Regions from separate parts of the Micromonospora sp. CPCC 206060 genome, predicted to be linked through region 2. Evidence: predicted binding sites of a transcription regulator. Region 2 holds the regulator's gene; the other holds the start of a gene.

Region 1 (8,737 bases), on a different contig from region 2:
GCCGGGCGGTACCCCCGCCACGGGTCGGCGGGCTGCTGCCGGCGTACTCCGACGAGTTCGACGGCAACACGGTCGGCGCCGGCTGGCAGTGGGTCCGCCCGGACGGCCAGGTCACCGTGGCCGGTGGCGCGCTGCGCTGGCCGGTGCAGTCAGCCGACCTGGTCGGGTCGGGCAACACCGCCGGCGTGCTGCTGCGCGACACGCCGGACGGCGACTACGTGGTGGAGACGAGGCTGACCCTGGACCTGGGCGAGGAGACGGTCCGTAACTACCAGCAGGCCGGTCTGGTGGCGTACGTCGACGACGACCGGTTCGCCCGGCTGAGCCAGGTGGCCATCTGGAACACCCGGCAGGTCGAGTACGGCTACGAGCTGCCGTTCGGCGACGGGCTGGCGTACGGCGGGAACATCGGCGGCGCCCCGGCCACCACGACCTGGCTCCGGCTGGCCCACCGGGTCGACCCGGTCAACGGCGAACACGAGTTCCGGGCCGGGTCCAGCCGGGACGGTACGCACTGGACCTGGTCCGGGGTGTGGACCTTCCCGGCCGGTACCACCCCGCGCATCGGGCTGGTCGCGCACGGCGGCACCGAACCGGCGGTGACCGCCGAGTTCGACTACCTCCGCATGTACCGATAGAAGGAAGGGCCCCTTGTTAACGCTTTCCGTTGTACAGGGGGCCCTTCTTAACACCTGTCAGCTCACCGGGCCGGCACGCGGTGCGTCACGCGGTGCCGGGTGCCCACACCGCCGCACCGGCGGCGGTGGTCAGCAGCCGTTCCAGCGGCGGCGGTCAGCAGCCGTTCCAGCGGAACCCGGCCGTCGACGGAGGCGGACCGGCCGGTGATCCGGGCGTTGCCCTCCCCCAACGACAGCCGGTAGTCCACCCGCCGGGACTGCCGTGGATCTGTTGATCGGTCACGATGTCGTCGTGCCCCTCGGCGCCAGAACCGGGAGCACTAAGGTAGGGCTTCCCGGCACTCGCACGCCGGCATGCACCGGCCAGGTGAGCGGTCGGCGGAACGCGTCGATCGCGGGATGGAAAGCTTGCGGGTATGAGTTCCGAAAGCGTACGGCCCGATCCGCCGACCAGCACCCCGGTAAACACCGACGACGACACCACCAGCTTCGCCGATCTGGGGTTACGGGCCGAGCTGCTGGACGCGCTGGGCGCCCTCGGCTACGAGGAGCCGACCCCGATCCAGCGGGAGGCGATCCCGCCGCTGATCGCCGGGGGCGACCTGCTGGGCCAGGCTGCCACCGGGACCGGCAAGACCGCGGCATTCGCGCTGCCCATGCTGCACCAACTGCCGGCGGAGCGACCCACCGGTGATCCGGTGGCGCTGGTCCTGGTGCCGACCCGGGAACTGGCGGTGCAGGTCTCCGAGGCGTTCCACCGGTACGGACGGCAGCTCGGCGTCCGGGTGCTGCCGATCTACGGCGGCCAGCCGATCGGCCGGCAGCTACGCGCCCTGGACAGTGGGGTGGACGTGGTGGTGGCCACCCCGGGCCGGGCCCTGGACCACATCTCCCGGGGCACGCTGCGCCTCGGCGGACTGGCGACGGTGGTGCTGGACGAGGCCGACGAGATGCTCGACATGGGCTTCGCCGAGGACATCGAGGCGATCCTGACCCACGCGCCCGAGCAGCGGCAGACGGTGCTCTTCTCGGCGACGATGCCGGCCCGGATCGACGGGATGGCCCGGCAGCACCTGCGCGAACCGGTCCGCATCGAGATCGGTCGCCCGGCACCGGTCTCCGGTGAGGCGCCGCTGGTGCGGCAGAGCGCGTACGTGGTGGCGCGGGCGTACAAGCCGGCTGCCCTCGGCCGGGTGCTGGACGTGGAGTCGCCGACCGCGGCGATCGTGTTCTGCCGTAGCCGGGAGGAGGTGGACCGGCTGACCGAGACGATGAACGGCCGGGGCTACCGGGCCGAGGCGCTGCACGGCGGGATGAGCCAGGAGCAGCGGGACCGGGTGATGGGCCGGTTGCGCGCCGGCACGGCGGACCTGCTGGTGGCCACCGACGTGGCCGCCCGTGGGCTGGACATCGAGCAGCTCACCCACGTGGTCAACTACGACGTGCCGTCGGCGCCGGAGTCGTACGTGCACCGGATCGGCCGGGTCGGTCGGGCCGGCCGGCAGGGGGTGGCAATCACCCTGGCCGAGCCCCGGGAACACCGGATGCTCAAGACCATCGAGCGGGTCACCGGGCAGCGGATCTCGATCGAACGGATACCGACCGTGGCCGACCTGCGGACCCGGCGGCTGGAGTCGACCCGGGCCGCGTTGCACGAGAGCCTGCTGGAGGACGATCTCGAGCCGTTCCGGGTGATCGTGGAGACCCTCACCGACGAGTTCGACGTGATGGAGGTGGCCCTCGCCGCGGTGAAGCTGGCACACGAGTCGGCCGGGGTCACCGTGGACGAGGAGGAGATCCCGCAGGTTGCGCTCCGCGCCGAGCGGGAGGCCCGGCCCCGGCGGGAGACCGGTGGCCGGGACGACCGGCGCGGCGGCGGCCGGCCCCGGCCGGGTGGCATGACCTGCCTGTTCATCGGGTTGGGCCGGCGGGCCGGGGTGCGTCCGCAGGATCTGGTGGGCGCGATCACCGGGGAGACCCAGGTGCGCGGCCGGGACATCGGCTCGATCGAGATCGCCGACCGGTTCTCGCTGGTCGAGGTCCCCCACGCCGCCGCGAACGACGTGATCGAAGGGCTGCGCGGCAGCACCATCAAGGGCCGCAAGGTCACCGTCCGCCGGGATCGCGACCGGGAGCACTGAGCCGTCGGCGGGGGGCGGCCCGGGCACCGGGTCGCCCCCGCCATCGACTGTCAGAAGGCGTACGGGCCGAAGCGGCCCCAGGCGACCAGCGCCGCCAGGAGCAGCAGGACGACGTTGGCGCCGATCGCCGGGTACTCCCGGACGCGGGCGTGCACCACGATCGCGCCGATCATCACGACGACCAGCCCGACGGCGGCGAGCGGGGTGAGCACCGGAGCGATCCCGGTGAGTGCGGGCAGGATCAGCCCGATCGCGGCGAGCACCTCGACCGCGCCCAGCGCCTTGACCGCCCCCGCCGGGACCGCGTCGACCCAGGCCATCTTGGTACGGAGTTGCTCCTTCGACTGGCTGAGCTTGACCAGGCCGGCAGCAGCGAAGACCAGGGCCAGCAGGATCTGCACGATCCACAGCAGGGTGTTCATGATGTCGTCTCCAAGGAGGGATGGGCACACGGAGATACTTGAAGGTTCAAGGACACCCTAGGTGCAGGTACTTGAAGCGTCAAGTAAACGGTATGCTGACGGCATGGAACCGACCCGGTGGCTGGACCAGGACGAGCAGCAGCTCTGGCGACGACTGGTCGCGGTCCTGACCCTGCTGCCGGCCGAGTTCGACGCGCAGTTGCAGCGTGACGCCGATCTGACCCAGTTCGGGTACGGGGTACTGGCCATGCTCTCCGAGACGCCCGGCCGGTCCCGGCGGATGAGCGAGCTGGCCGCCCTGGTCAACGGATCACAGTCGCGGCTGTCCCACCTGATCGGGCGGCTGGAACGGCAGGGCTGGGTCCGGCGGGAACGCGCCGAGGGCGACGGCCGGGGATGGCGCGCGGTGCTGACCGACGCCGGGTACGACAAGGTGGTGGCTGCCGCCCCCGGTCACGTGGCCCAGGTCCGGTCGCTGGTCTTCGACGCGCTGACCCCGACCCAGCAGTCCCAGCTCGACGAGATCTGCACCGCACTGCTGGCCCGCCTCGACCCACCCTGTCCAGGGTCAGCCTGCTGACCGGCCCACTGACGGCCGGACCCGACTGGCCGGCTGACGGTCAGGCCCCACTGACGGCCGGACCCGACTGACGGCCGGACCCGACTGACGGCCGGACCCGACTGACGGCCGGACCTGGCTGGCGGCCGGCACGGCGCGCGACCGGACTTCCGGCCCGACACCGGCTCAGACCGGATACGGACCGAACCGGGCCCAGGCGACCAGGGCCGCCAGGACCAGCACCAGCAGGCTTAGTGCGATCGCCACCCGGTCACCCGTCCCGGCGAAGACCGGTACCGAGCCGATCATGATGAGCACGACGACGAGGGCCGCCACCGGGGTGAGTACCGAGGCGGTCCCGGTGGCGGCCGGCACGACCAGACCGATGGCGGTGAGCAGCTCGACGGCACCGAGGGCCCGCACGGCGAACCCCGGTACAGCCCGCGCCCAGGGCATACCGTCGCGCAGCTTCGCCACCGACTGGGTGAGCTTGACCAGGCCGGCGCTGGTGAAGGCCACGGCGATCCCGATCTGCACGATCCACAGCAGGACGTTCACCCCGCGTTCCCTCCCCGGCACCGGCGTCAGCTGATCGTCAGCAGCAGGCTACGGCTGGCCACCTGAGCCGTCCACGGATCCGTCATCGGAGCAACACAACCTCGCCGATCATGGACTTGTGGTGCCCCGCAAATGCCACGAGTAGCACCAAAAGGGCCACCACAAGTCCATGATCAACGGTCGGCAGCGGGTGGGTCGGGCAGCCGCCGGGACGGGTGGGTCAGGCGGCGGCGAGGGCCGGTCCGGACCCGCCGGGGGCGCCGAGGGTGTCGGCGTCGGCGGGGCGTAGCGCCAGGGCGAGGACGTCGGCGACGTCGGCGAGGGTGTGCACGGTCAGTTCCGCGCGTACCTCGGCCGGCAGGTCGTCCAGGTCCGGCTCGTTGCGCGCCGGGATGATCACCTCGGTCAGTCCGGCCCGGTGCGCGGCGAGCAGCTTCTGCTTGACCCCACCGATCGGGAGTACCCGACCGGCCAGGGTCACCTCGCCGGTCATCCCGAACTCGGGGCGTACCGGCCGGCCGGAGGCGAGCGAGGCCAGCGCGGTGACCATGGTGATGCCCGCACTCGGGCCGTCCTTGGGCACCGCGCCCGCCGGGACGTGCAGGTGGATCCGCCGCCCGGCCAGCGCGTTCGGGTCCAGCCCCAGGGCACGCCCGTTGGCCCGCAGGTACGACAGGGCGATCTGCGCCGACTCCCGCATCACCTCACCGAGCTGGCCGGTCAGGGTCAGCCCCGGCTCACCGTCCATGCTGGTCGCCTCGACGAAGAGCACATCCCCACCGGCCCCGGTGACGGCGAGCCCGGTGGCGACGCCGGGCACCGCGGTCCGTTCCGCCGACTCCGGGGTGAACCTCGGCCGCCCCAGGTACGCCGACAGGTCGTCGGCGTCGACGCGTACCGGATCGGGGTTGCCGGCCAGGGTGACCGCGACCTTGCGCAGCACCCGGGCGATGGCCCGTTCCAGCTGCCGCACGCCGGCCTCCCGGGTGTACTCGCCGGCCATCCGGGCGAGCGCCGCCTCGGTGACGGTGACCTCGTCGACGGTCAGGCCGGCCCGCTCCCGCTGGCGCGGCAGCAGGTGGTCGCGGGCGATGGCGACCTTCTCCTGTTCGGTGTAGCCGTCCAGGGTGACCAGTTCCATCCGGTCCAGCAGCGGACCCGGGATGGTCTCCACCACGTTGGCGGTGGCCAGGAAGAGCACGTCGGACAGGTCGAGGTCGACCTCCAGGTAGTGGTCGCGGAAGGTGTGGTTCTGCGCCGGGTCGAGCACCTCCAGCAGGGCGGCGGCCGGGTCACCGGCGTAGCCGGCGGAGAGCTTGTCCACCTCGTCGAGGAGCACCACCGGGTTCATCGAGCCGGCCTCGCGCAGGGCGCGGACGATCCGGCCGGGCAGCGCCCCGACGTAGGTGCGCCGGTGACCCCGGATCTCCGCCTCGTCCCGGACCCCGCCGAGGGAGACCCGGACGAACTTCCGGCCGAGCGCACGGGCGACCGACTCGCCGAGGCTGGTCTTACCGACCCCGGGCGGTCCGGCCAGCGCGAGCACCGCGCCGGAGCCCTGGCCGCCGACCACCCCGAGGTTGCGGGCCGCCCGCCGGTTACGCACCGCGAGGTACTCGAGGATGCGGTCCTTCACGTCGGCCAGGCCGGCGTGGTCGGCGTCGAGCACCGCGCGGGCCGCGTCGAGGTCGGTGTTGTCCTCGGTACGCGTGGTCCACGGCATCTCCAGCACGGTGTCCAGCCAGGTACGGATCCAGCCCGCCTCCGGTGAGGCGTCGCTGGCCCGTTCCAGCCGTCCGACCTCGCGCAGGGCCGCCTCGCGGACCTTCTCCGGCAGATCGGCGGACTCCACCCGGGCCCGGTAGTCGGCGGAGCCGTCCGGCTCGTCCTCGCCGAGTTCCTTGCGGATCGCGGCGAGTTGCTGGCGGAGCAGGAACTCCCGTTGGGACTTCTCCAGTCCCTCCCGGACATCGGTGTTGATCCGCTCGGTGACCTCCTGCTCGGCGAGGTGCTCGCGGACCCAGCCGACGAGCAGTTCCAGGCGGGCGGTGACATCGGGCGCGGCGAGCAGTTCGGTCTTCTGGGCCAGGGTGAGCCAGGGCGCGTAGCCGGCCGAGTCGGCGAGTTCGCCCAGGTCGGTCATCCGCTCCATGGCGTCGATGACCTGCCAGGCACCCCGCTGCTGGAGCACCGAGGTGACCAGGGCGCGGTACTCGCGGGCCAGTTCGCGGGCCCGTCCCGCCGGGGCGGGTTCGTCGACCGGGTGCGCCTCGACCCAGAGCGCGGCGCCGGGGCCGGGTACGCCAGAGCCGATCCGGGCCCGGGTCAGACCCCGGACCACGGCGGCCGGCTCGCCGCTGGGCAGCCGGCCGACCTTCTCGATAGTGGCGGTCACGCCGACGGAGCCATATTCACCGTCGACCCGGGGTACGGCGATGACCTGGTTGTCACCGCTGGCGCGGGCGGCGTCGACGGCCGCCTGGGTGGTGGGGTCGAGGGTCACCGGGACGACCATGCCGGGCAGCAGCACGGCGTCGGTCAGGGGCAGAACCGGAAGAGTTGCCATCGCACACCTGCCATCAGTCGAACTTGAGCGTGTACGACTCAAGTTCGCGGCCGGCGACCTTGTTCCTGAGTGTGAGCCGGGTCACGGGCAAGGGTGGGGCGGGGGTCGACGGCGCTTCCGGAACGCGAATGACCCGCCATTCTGCCAGGAATTACCGGCCACCTTCCGGGAATTGTTGCGAATTCCGGCCGCGATAGGCGAAACTAACAACCACAGCTACGTTACACAGGGAGTAACCACATATGGCAAGGAAAGTAATCACCGTCCTCACCGACGACCTGGACGGCGGAAAAGCCGATCGGACCGTCGAGTTCGGCATCGACGGGGTCAACTACACCATTGATTTGTCCGACCAGAATGCCGGCCTGCTGCGGAAGGCCCTCGACCCGTACATCAACGCGGGCAGCCGCATCGGCCGGGGCGGCATCAGCCCCTCCCGACCAGCCCGCACAGCCAGCCGACCGGGCACCACACCGATTGACCGCGACCAGAACCGGGCGATCCGGGAATGGGCCGCCGAGAACGGGTTCGAGATCTCGGCCCGGGGCCGCATCCCGGCCAACGTGGTCGCCGCCTACAAGAGCCGCTGAGCCACCCGGGCGGACGTTGCCCGTCCACCACGTCCGCCCGCCTGCCTGCCGGCCCGGCCGTCATTTCGCGCGCCGGGCCCGTAGGACACGTGCGCTTTCCCCGGTTAACGCTGCGGCTCGACGCGGAACCCGTTGTCGAAACCCGGCAGATCTGCGGCGAAACGTTGCCACCCGGCCGATCCACCCCGGCCGGACGCCCCGCCGGTCAGCCGGAACGGGCAGCGCCCGCCGGTCAGCCGAAGCTGAGGTGGTCGAAGGCGAACCCGCCGACCAGCTCGGCCCGTCGCCGACCCAGTTCCGTGAAGCGCCGGGCGACCTCGGCCCGGTCGTCCGGCACCGGATCGGCGGACCGTAGCCGCTCCCCGATCGCCACTGCGGCCAGATCCTCGGCGAGCCGCTCCGGGGGCACCCCGCAGGAGAACCGGTGCGGCCAGAGCAGCACCCGCTCGAAGAGGCAGCGCCCCTCCCCCACCTCCACCCAGCCCCATCCCTCGGCCGGGCCGTCCACCCAGTGCACGTACAGGCCGCGCAGGATCGGATCGGTGAGCCGGCGGGAGACGTACGCGTCGACCGCCGCCGCCCGGGCCAGCGCGCCGAGATCGTTGACGAACCCGTCCCGCCCGTCGGGCAGTCGCCCGATGATGTCCCGGTAGCCGACCGCCGGTTCGGCGAGCGGGTCGGTCGGGTCGACGGCGTCCCGCACGGCTGTCGCGTAGCTGCGTGCGTCGAGCAGGTACTCGACGATTCGTCGTCCCACACCGGCCGGGCGCAGGATCGGTGAGACGATCCGCAGCACCTCCAAGCCGACCGCGTCGCAGACCGCCGTCCGCATCCGGTCGGCCCGCTCGGCACCGCCGGAGCGGCCGGTGCCGGTGGTGTCCGGGTCCGACAGCTCGACGGCGAAGACCGGCCGACCGGTACGCCGATCACAGGCGACGAAGTCGTACCGGGTCCGGATAGCGGTGTTCCACTGGCTTCCGGTCACCTCCGGGGGCCGGGCGTGCACCAACGCGCCGAGCGACTGATCGGGCAGCACCACCCAGTCGCCGCGTTCGAAACCCCGGCCGGGGGTGCCACCGTCACCCGCCGGACCGGACATCACCAGCGGGCGCAGAAAGCCGCCCCCGCCGTTACCGGTTGCCGTCATCCTTACCTGTTCCGTCGTCCGTACGCCCCGCGCCGTCACCGTCGGGCGTCTGCGGCCATGCTAGGAGTCCGCACCGGCCGACCCGGTCGCCGGGTACGCGTACCGGGCGGCGTGGC
Region 2 (8,737 bases):
CGGCCAGGGTCCGCCGGCTCTCCCGGTCCACCTCACCGGCGCCGGGCTCGGCCGCGACCAACTCGGTCAGCCCGGCGACCACGGTGTCCACGTCGCCGGAGAGCCGGCGCAGGGCGGCCTGGCGTCCGGCCACCGTACGCTCCAGCGTGGCCCGTAGCTCCCCGATCGCGGCCTGGTCCACGGCGGCGGTGGCCAGCAGCGGCACGCCGTCGAGCCCGTCGGTGTCGAGCAGCCGGCGCAGGTCGGCCAGGACCCGGGGCAGCTCGGCCGGGGGCAGCCGGTCGACCTGGTTGAGCACCACCACGGTGACGTCCCGGTGCCGGCGGAACTGGCGCAGGTAGCTCTCGTGCACCACCCGGTCGGCGTACTTCTGCGGATCGACCACCCAGACCACCAGGTCGACCAGGCCGAGCAGCCGGTCCACCTCCAGCCGGTGCGAGCGTTGCACCGAGTCGAAGTCCGGCAGGTCGAGCAGGATCAGCCCGTGCAGCGCGGACTCGTCGTCGGCGTCCAGCGCGCTCTCCCGGACGAACCGGTGCCGGGGCAGTACGCCGATCCAGTCGAGCAGCTTCGTCGCCCCGGCCAGGGGCCCCCAGACGCAGGCGTGGGCGACCCCGGTGGTGGGGCGGCGGACGCCGACCGGGGAGAGGTCGAGCCGGGCGAGCGCATTGAACAGGCTGGACTTGCCGCTGCCGGTACTTCCGGCGAGCGCGACGACGGTGTGGTCCCGGGAGAGCGCGAGCCGGCTGCCGGCGCGTTCCACCAGGGTGTGCGCGGTGACCAGGCGCTCGTCGGGCAGGTAGCCGTCGGTGGTGTCGAGGAACCGGCGTACCGCATTGAGGCGGGTGAGCAGTGTGTCGGCGTCGATCCGGTGCTCCCCGCGCAGCGCGTCCCGCATCCGGCCCACCACGTTGCTCAAGGATCGACACCTTCCACAGCGGCGGTCGTCAGGCGGGCCCGGGTACGCGCGCCCTCCACCCGGGCGCCGGCCTCCCGCAGCGCCTCCGGGGTCCCGGTGGTCGCCTCAACCTCGGCCAGCCGTTCCAGGTAGCGGGCGGCCTCCCCGTCGAGCAGCGCGGTCACCCGGTCGAGCAGGTCGGCGCGGGCCCTGGTGGCCAGGGTACGCACCGCCTGGTCACCGAAGACGGCCTGGAGTACGGCCTGCGCGGCGACGGTCGTACCGGCGCCGGTGGCCACCTCCAACCCGGTCGGGATGAATGCGGTGGAGGCGAAGACGGCGATCATGACGGCGAGGCCGGTGGCGTTGACCGCGTACGCGGCGGTCCGGGCCACGAACCGCTTGTCCCCACCCTCGATGCGGACCAGCTCCAGTACCCCCCGTTGCCAGTCCCGGACCAGGCGTTCGGCCCGTTCGGTCAGCTCGGCGGAGGGCCGGGTGAGTTCCGGGGTGAGCAGGGCCGCCCCGGCCGGGTGCGCCCGCCATCCGGTGTGCGCGTGCTCGGCCGCCTCGGCGGCGACCCCGCGCAGCAGGGTCACCAGCTGCGACTCGATCGCGGTACGCAGTTCTGCGGCGGGAGCCGGCCGGCCGCTCACGGCGGCCAGCACCCGGTCCCGGAGCCGGCCGATCCGGGCCTCCAGGGTGCGGAACAGCTCGCCGGTGCCGACGTACTCCTGCCACCGGGCGAGCACTTCGCCCCGCAGCAGCCGGCCGTCGCGCAGCCCCTGCTCGACCGTGCGGTGCGCGTTGCGGTACGCCGCCCGGACCCGTTCGTCCAATGCCTCGGCGGCGGTGACCTGCTCGTCTGCGGCGGCAGCGAGCCCGGCCACCGCAGGTTGCAGGGCGGCGAGGGCACCGTCGAGGGTCTGCCGGACCACGGCGTCCCGGGCACCGGCGTCGGCGGCGAGCTGGCCGAACCAGTCCCGCAGCGGTGCCACGGTCCACTCGGGCAGCATGCCCTGACCGTCGACCACGGTCTCCGGCAGCACGAAGAGCGGAGCGGTGCCGAGGCCGTTGGCGGTGAGCATCTCGCCGAGGTGCGCGGTGATCTCGTCGGCTGCCCCGGTGGGTACCCGGTCCAGCACCAGAGCGGTCACCGTGCCCCGGGCCCGGGCGGTCCGCAGCAGCTCCCACGGGACCGCGTCGGCGTACCGGGCGGCGGTGGTGACGAAGAGCCAGAGATCGGCGGCGGCCAGGAGCTGCCCGGCCAGGGCCCGGTTCGCGTCGACCACGGAGTCGATGTCCGGTGCGTCGAGGAAGGCCAGCCCGGGGCGGAGCGCGGGTGCCGCGACGAGTTGCAGGGTGCGCGGGTCCTCACTCGGCTCGCCGGTCCGGGTCAGGCCGGGCAGCAGGTCCCCCGAACGGAACCAGGACGAGTCGGCCGGGTTGCAGACCAGCACCGGGGAGCGGGTGGTCGGGCGGAGTACCCCGGCGGCACTGACCCTGGCCTGGACGAGGCTGTTGACCAGGGTCGACTTCCCGGCTCCGGTGGAGCCGCCGACGACCACGAGCAGGGGCGCGTCGAGCCGGGCGAGTCGGGGCAGCAGGTAGTCGTCGAGCTGGGCGGTGAGCCCGGCGGCGTCCCGGCGGGCCGGCTCGGCCGACGGCAGGGCGAGCGGGAAGCGGGCCGCCCCCACGGCGGCCCGGAGGCCGGTGAGCGCGGCCGGCAGTTCCGCCGGCTGTCCCTTCCCGGGCGTGGTGGCGGTCCGGCCGGGGTTGGGGACCGGTGGATGGTTTCCGGGTACGACGGGTGGCGCACCGGGGGCCGAGGCGTCGTCGCCATGCGTCGTCACGGGATAAAGCGTGCCCGAATCAGGCAAGCCAAACAACTGACGCCCCCTATGCCCGTTGGCTTCCCCACCGGCCGGTGTCGGTAGAGTTGCGTCGGGGTGACTCAAGTCCGATTTGACGATCGCGGCGGGCATGGCAATATTGAGTCAAGTCCACTCAACTTGAGGTGGGTGTGCTGCGGGCGGTGCCCGTCACCTGCTCTACGTAACGAAGCGAGGAAGCGAAGATGGCACGTGCGGTCGGCATTGACCTCGGCACGACGAACTCCTGCGTCAGCGTCCTGGAGGGCGGCGAGCCCACCGTCATCGCCAATGCCGAGGGCTCGCGGACGACTCCTTCGATCGTCGCGTTCGCCCGCAACGGCGAGGTGCTCGTCGGTGAGGTTGCCAAGCGCCAGGCGGTGACCAACCCCGACCGGACCATCCGGTCCGTCAAGCGTGAGGTCGGCACCAACTGGACCGTCGACATCGACGGCAAGAAGTACACCCCGCAGGAGATCTCCGCGCGGACCCTGATGAAGCTCAAGCGGGACGCCGAGGCGTACCTGGGCGAGCAGATCACCGACGCGGTCATCACCGTGCCGGCGTACTTCAACGACGCCCAGCGGCAGGCCACCAAGGAGGCCGGTGAGATCGCCGGCTTCAACGTGCTGCGGATCGTCAACGAGCCGACCGCGGCGGCCCTGGCGTACGGGCTGGACAAGGGCTCCAAGGAGCAGACGGTCCTGGTCTTCGACCTCGGTGGCGGCACCTTCGACGTGTCGCTGCTGGAGTTGGCCGACGGCGTCGTCGAGGTCAAGTCGACCAGCGGCGACAACCACCTCGGTGGTGACGACTGGGACGAGCGGATCATCGACCACCTGGTGAAGACCTTCCGTGGTCAGCACGGGGTCGACCTGTCGCAGGACAAGATGGCCATGCAGCGGCTCCGCGAGGCGGCCGAGAAGGCCAAGATCGAGCTGTCTGCGGCCACCACGACCAGCATCAACCTGCCGTACATCACCGCCGGCCCGGCCTCGGCGGAGGGTGCGCCGTCCGCCCCGCTGCACCTGGACGTGACCCTGACCCGGGCCGAGTTCCAGCGGATGACCCAGGACCTGCTGGACCGCTGCAAGGGCCCGTTCGAGCAGGCGATCAAGGACGCCGGGATCAAGGTCGCCGATGTCGACCACGTGATCCTGGTCGGTGGCTCGACCCGGATGCCGGCAGTCACCGACCTGGTCAAGCAGCTCATCGGCCGGGACCCGAACAAGGGCGTGAACCCGGACGAGGTCGTCGCGGTCGGCGCCGCGCTCCAGGCCGGTGTGCTCAAGGGCGAGGTCAAGGACGTCCTGCTGCTCGACGTCACCCCGCTGAGCCTGGGCATCGAGACCAAGGGCGGCATCTTCACCAAGCTGATCGAGCGCAACACCACCATCCCGACCAAGCGCTCCGAGGTCTTCACCACCGCCGACGACAACCAGCCGTCGGTGCTGATCCAGGTCTTCCAGGGCGAGCGGGACATCGCTGCCTACAACAAGAAGCTCGGCACCTTCGAGCTGACCGGGCTGCCCCCGGCGCCGCGCGGCGTGCCGCAGATCGAGGTCACCTTCGACATCGACGCGAACGGCATCGTGAACGTCCACGCCAAGGACCTCGGTACCGGCAAGGAACAGAAGATGACCATCACCGGCGGTTCCTCGCTGCCGAAGGACGACATCGAGCGGATGCGCCGCGACGCCGAGGAGCACGCCGACGAGGACAAGCGTCGGCGTGAGGAGGCGGAGACCCGCAACCTGGCCGAGGCTCTCCAGTGGCAGACCGAGAAGTTCCTGGCCGAGAGCGGTGACAAGCTCCCCGCCGAGTCCCGGGACCAGATCAACGAGGCGCTGGGCGACCTGCGCAGCGCGCTCGGCGGTACCGACATCGAGAAGGTCAAGTCGGCGCACGAGAAGCTGGCCCAGGTCTCGCAGCAGGCCGGTTCGCTGCTCTACGCGCAGCAGGCCGAGCAGGCTCCGCAGGCTGACGCCGGTCCCGGTGCGACCGGCGCCAAGGCCGGTGGCCAGGACGACGTGGTGGACGCGGAGATTGTCGACGAGGACGGCAAGAAGTGACGGACAAGCCAGGAGCCACCGACCCGGGGGTGAAGACCACCGGGCCGGCGGCGGATGGCTCCGCACCCGACGGTGAGGCCGGTCCGCGCGTCGTCATCCGGAACAACCGGAAGATCACCGACAGCGTGCCGGTGGACGGTGACTCCGCCGGTACCCCGGTCGACGGCACCATCGGTTCGGACGCCGAGCCGGCCACCGAGGGGCTCGTCGAGGAGGTCGAGGTGGTGGTGGACGAGGTCGTCGAGACCGAGCCCGCGCCGACCGGCCCGCCGGTGGTGGACGCGCCGGCCGAGCCTGCGGAAGGCGGGCCGGCCGGGAGTGGCGCCCTCGGTGCGGAGCTGGTCGCCCTCCGGTCGGAGCTGGACGAGCGCACCCGTGACCTGCAACGGATCACTGCGGAGTACGCCAACTACCGCAAGCGGGTGGATCGGGACCGGGCCGTGGCCGCGGAGCAGACCACCGGTCAGGTGCTCTCCGCGCTGCTGCCGATCCTGGACGACCTGGACCGGGCCCGGGAGCACGGCGACCTGGTCGGGCCGTTCGGCACGGTGGCCGAGCAGCTCACCAGCGCCCTCGGCAAGTTCGGGTTGACCGTGTTCGGTGAGCAGGGCGACCCGTTCGACCCCACCCGGCACGAGGCGGTGGCGCACCAGACCTCCGCCGAGGTGACCGAGCCGACCTGCGTCCAGGTCATGCGCCGGGGCTACTCCCTCGGCGACCGGTTGCTGCGGCCCGCGATGGTCGCGGTTGCCGATCCGGAATAGCACCGTCGTGGTCGAGGTGCCCACCCCGTCGGGCGGGCACCTCGACCACGCGAATCGGGAGGGGGTGGACCGGTGAGTTCCAAGGACTGGCTGGAAAAGGACTTCTACGCCGTACTGGGGGTGGGTAAGTCCGCCACCCCTGATGAGATCAAGAAGGCGTACCGGAAGATCGCGCGCGAGTCGCATCCGGACCACAACCCGGGTGACACGCCGGCCGAGGAGCGGTTCAAGGCCGCCTCCGAGGCGTACGACGTGCTGGCCGACGAGCGTAAGCGTCGGGAGTACGACGAGATGCGCTCGCTCTTCGGCTCCGGTGCGTTCCGGCGGAACGCCCGGGGTGCCGGCGGTCCGGGCGGGGTTCCGTTCGACGTCTCCGACCTGTTCGGCGGTGCCGGGGCGCAGCCGCGTGGCGGGTTCGCTGGTGCGGGCGGTGGTGCCGGCTTCTCCGACCTGTTCAGCTCGCTCTTCACCGGTGGTGCCGGTCCCGGTCCCGGTCGGACCCGAGGTCCGGCCCGGGGGCGGGATGTCGAGGCCGAGGTGGTGCTCGACTTCGGCGACGCGGTACGCGGGGTCACGGTTCCGCTGACGCTGCGCGCAGCGGGGGTCTGCGACACCTGTCACGGTGACGGCGCCAAGCCGGGTACCCGGCCGAAGACCTGCCCGCAGTGTCACGGGTCCGGGGTGGTGACCCGCAACCAGGGTTCGTTCAGCTTCTCTGAGCCGTGCCGGGAGTGCCAGGGCGTGGGCACGGTGGTCGAGGAGAAGTGCCCGGAGTGCCACGGTACCGGCGGGGTGACCAAGACTCGGACCCTCAACGTGCGCTTCCCGGCCGGGGTGGCCGATGGGCAGCGCATCCGGCTGGCCGGCCGGGGTGAACCGGGCGACCGGGGCGGACCGGCCGGCGACCTGTTCGTCATGGTCAAGGTACGCCCCGACGAGCTGTTCGGGCGCAGTGGTGACGATCTGACCCTCACCGTCCCGATCACGTTCGCGGAGGCGGTACTCGGGGTGGATCTGCGGGTGCCGACCATGGACGGCGCGGTGACCCTGCGGGTGCCACCGGGTACCCCGAGCGGCCGGGTGCTGCGGGCCCGGGGCAAGGGTGTCGCCCGCAAGGACGGGCAGGCCGGTGACCTGCTGGTGACCCTGGACGTGGTCGTTCCGGCGCGGGTGTCGGACGAGGCGCGGGCGGCGTTGGAGACGTTCGCCGAGCACTCGCCGGCTGCTTCGCGGGAACATCTGGACGCGCGGTTGCGTCGGTTCAACTGACGGTCGGTGCAGGCGGAGGTGACCAGGATGGCGGAGGAGTTCGTCGGTTCATCGGACCCGGCGTACGAGGCCAAGGTACTGATGATCTCGGTGGCGGCCCGAATGGCGGGGATGCACCCGCAGACGTTGCGCCAGTACGACCGGCTCGGCCTGGTGCAGGCCGGCCGGGCGGCCGGCGGCGGTCGCCGGTACAGCGTGCGGGACGTGATACTGCTGCGTGAGGTGCAGCGGCTGAGTCAGGACGACGGGGTCAACCTCGCCGGCATCAAGCGGATCATCGGGCTGGAACGGCTGCTGGAGCAGGCCCAGCAGCGGGTCGCCCGGTTGGAGGCGGAGCTGGACGCCGCGTACCGGCGGATCGCCGAACTGGAGTCGATCTCGGCCTTCCCCCGACGGGATCTCGTTCCGACCACCCGCACCTCGACCGCCATGGTGGTGTGGCGGCAGACCCGGCCCACCGGGGACGGTCGGGGCTGACCGACTCCGTCCGCAGCGGCGGCCTGGCTGTCGCGGCGCTCCCGGATTCCGGTCCGCCGACGTCTCCCCGTCGGGTAGCCTTAATTCAGCTTCAAAGCACCTAATTCAGGCCTAATGGGGGCTCGGCGAGGAGGGGTGATGGCTGGATCCGAACAGGCCAGGAAGATCGCCGAGAAGGCCGAAGACCAACTGGGCAAGGTCGCGGACACGGTCAAGGAGAAGTTCGACCAACTCTCGGGCGGCCGGCTCACCGACCAGACCGACCAGGTCGGCAAAGGGCAGGACCAGGCACGGCAGCCTGCGCAGGAGAGCCAGGGCGGGAAATCCGCCCGCTGATCTGCGGCGGGTGCCGAGACGGGCGGGCCGGGATCCACGGGGGGTCCCGGCCCGTTCTGTGCGGCTTCCTGCCGACCGGACGGTGAGGGCTACGCCACACCCTGGCCGGCTGGACCGACCCGCCGCTCCCATCCCCCGGCTGGGCTCCGCTTCTCCTCGGCCTGACGGCTCCGCTCTTCCTCAGCCCGATGCTTTGCCCTGCTTCAGCGGAGGCAACACTGAGCGGGCCTCTCTGTAGCCGTCGCTGAAGCAGAGCAAAGTTGGCGCAACGCGGCGTACCCCGACGAGCTGGACCCGGTCGGCGCGGCGGCCATGGTGGGTGCGCCGGTCGGCGCGATCATGAATGCCCTGATGACCCTGGCCGGTGAACCGGACCAGTCGGCCGGGCTTTTCAACGCCGACCCGGCGCAGCTCATCGCGGAGCTGCGCCGGGCCGCAGCCGTCCCGGTCCGGGGCATCGCCGCGATCTGACCGGCCGGGGTACGGCGCGGGCGCCAGCGCCCCTCTCCGGTCGCCGGCTCCCTGCGGAGTCCGGACTCCATATTGGATCAGGCTGGTGGGCCGGGTGATCGGCGAAGTGGATCGTGTCCCGGGGAAAACCAGGTGACCGCCGCCGTCCTGTGGCGGCGTCGGCTAACCGATCCGGCGTTCCTGGCGGACCAGACCGCCCTCGCACCAGTCGTAATAGTTGAACAGGTCCGGACGGGCCAGCAGTACCCGGCTGTTGTGCGCCCAGGTCGTCATCAGCTCGTCGCCGTGCCGCTCGGCCTGCTCGACCAGCTTACGGAAGCGTCGTTTGGGATGCGCTGCCGTCCGCGGCGTAGATGTAGAGGCAGTGCAGGGCGAACCGGCGGGCCGGGCAGGCGGGATCCATCGCCAGCTCGAAGAGGGTCTGCACCAGCTGGTCACCGGCCACCAGCAGGTCCCAGTCCGGCGGCATTGCCTGCAACGGGACCGAATCGGGTTGGTACGCCCAGGCGCGCAGCTCGGCCGGGGAGGGGTCGACCGGGTTGGCGAAGCCGCGGAACGCGGACTGCGGCACGCTCACCG

What was found. Region 2 encodes HspR, which represses chaperone genes until heat shock. Its sites were predicted from a motif close to TTGAGTNNNNNNNACTCAA; they were not measured.
Region 1: a site for HspR is predicted at 6,908-6,926, ahead of lon (endopeptidase La). Genes of this name have one in related genera too.

What each region holds. Positions count from the first base shown of each region.
Region 1 covers NZ_JBAKHU010000038.1:171-8,907, reverse strand. Annotated here, with positions in the region: gene V6U90_RS21690 (family 43 glycosylhydrolase) at 1-638, shown strand, start outside; gene V6U90_RS21685 (hypothetical protein) at 701-886, opposite strand; gene V6U90_RS21680 (DEAD/DEAH box helicase) at 1,055-2,779, shown strand; gene V6U90_RS21675 (DoxX family protein) at 2,830-3,201, opposite strand; gene V6U90_RS21670 (MarR family winged helix-turn-helix transcriptional regulator) at 3,305-3,781, shown strand; gene V6U90_RS21665 (DoxX family protein) at 3,947-4,318, opposite strand; gene lon (endopeptidase La) at 4,539-6,884, opposite strand; gene V6U90_RS21655 (histone-like nucleoid-structuring protein Lsr2) at 7,127-7,474, shown strand; gene V6U90_RS21650 (DUF2726 domain-containing protein) at 7,707-8,621, opposite strand.
Region 2 covers NZ_JBAKHU010000025.1:33,151-41,887, forward strand. Annotated here, with positions in the region: gene V6U90_RS17315 (GTPase) at 1-898, opposite strand, end outside; gene V6U90_RS17320 (GTPase domain-containing protein) at 916-2,751, opposite strand; gene dnaK (molecular chaperone DnaK) at 2,976-4,841, shown strand; gene grpE (nucleotide exchange factor GrpE) at 4,838-5,605, shown strand; gene dnaJ (molecular chaperone DnaJ) at 5,678-6,874, shown strand; gene V6U90_RS17340 (heat shock protein transcriptional repressor HspR) at 6,902-7,351, shown strand; gene V6U90_RS17345 (hypothetical protein) at 7,490-7,687, shown strand; gene V6U90_RS17350 (hypothetical protein) at 8,027-8,158, shown strand; partial or broken gene V6U90_RS17355 (hypothetical protein) at 8,321-8,735, opposite strand.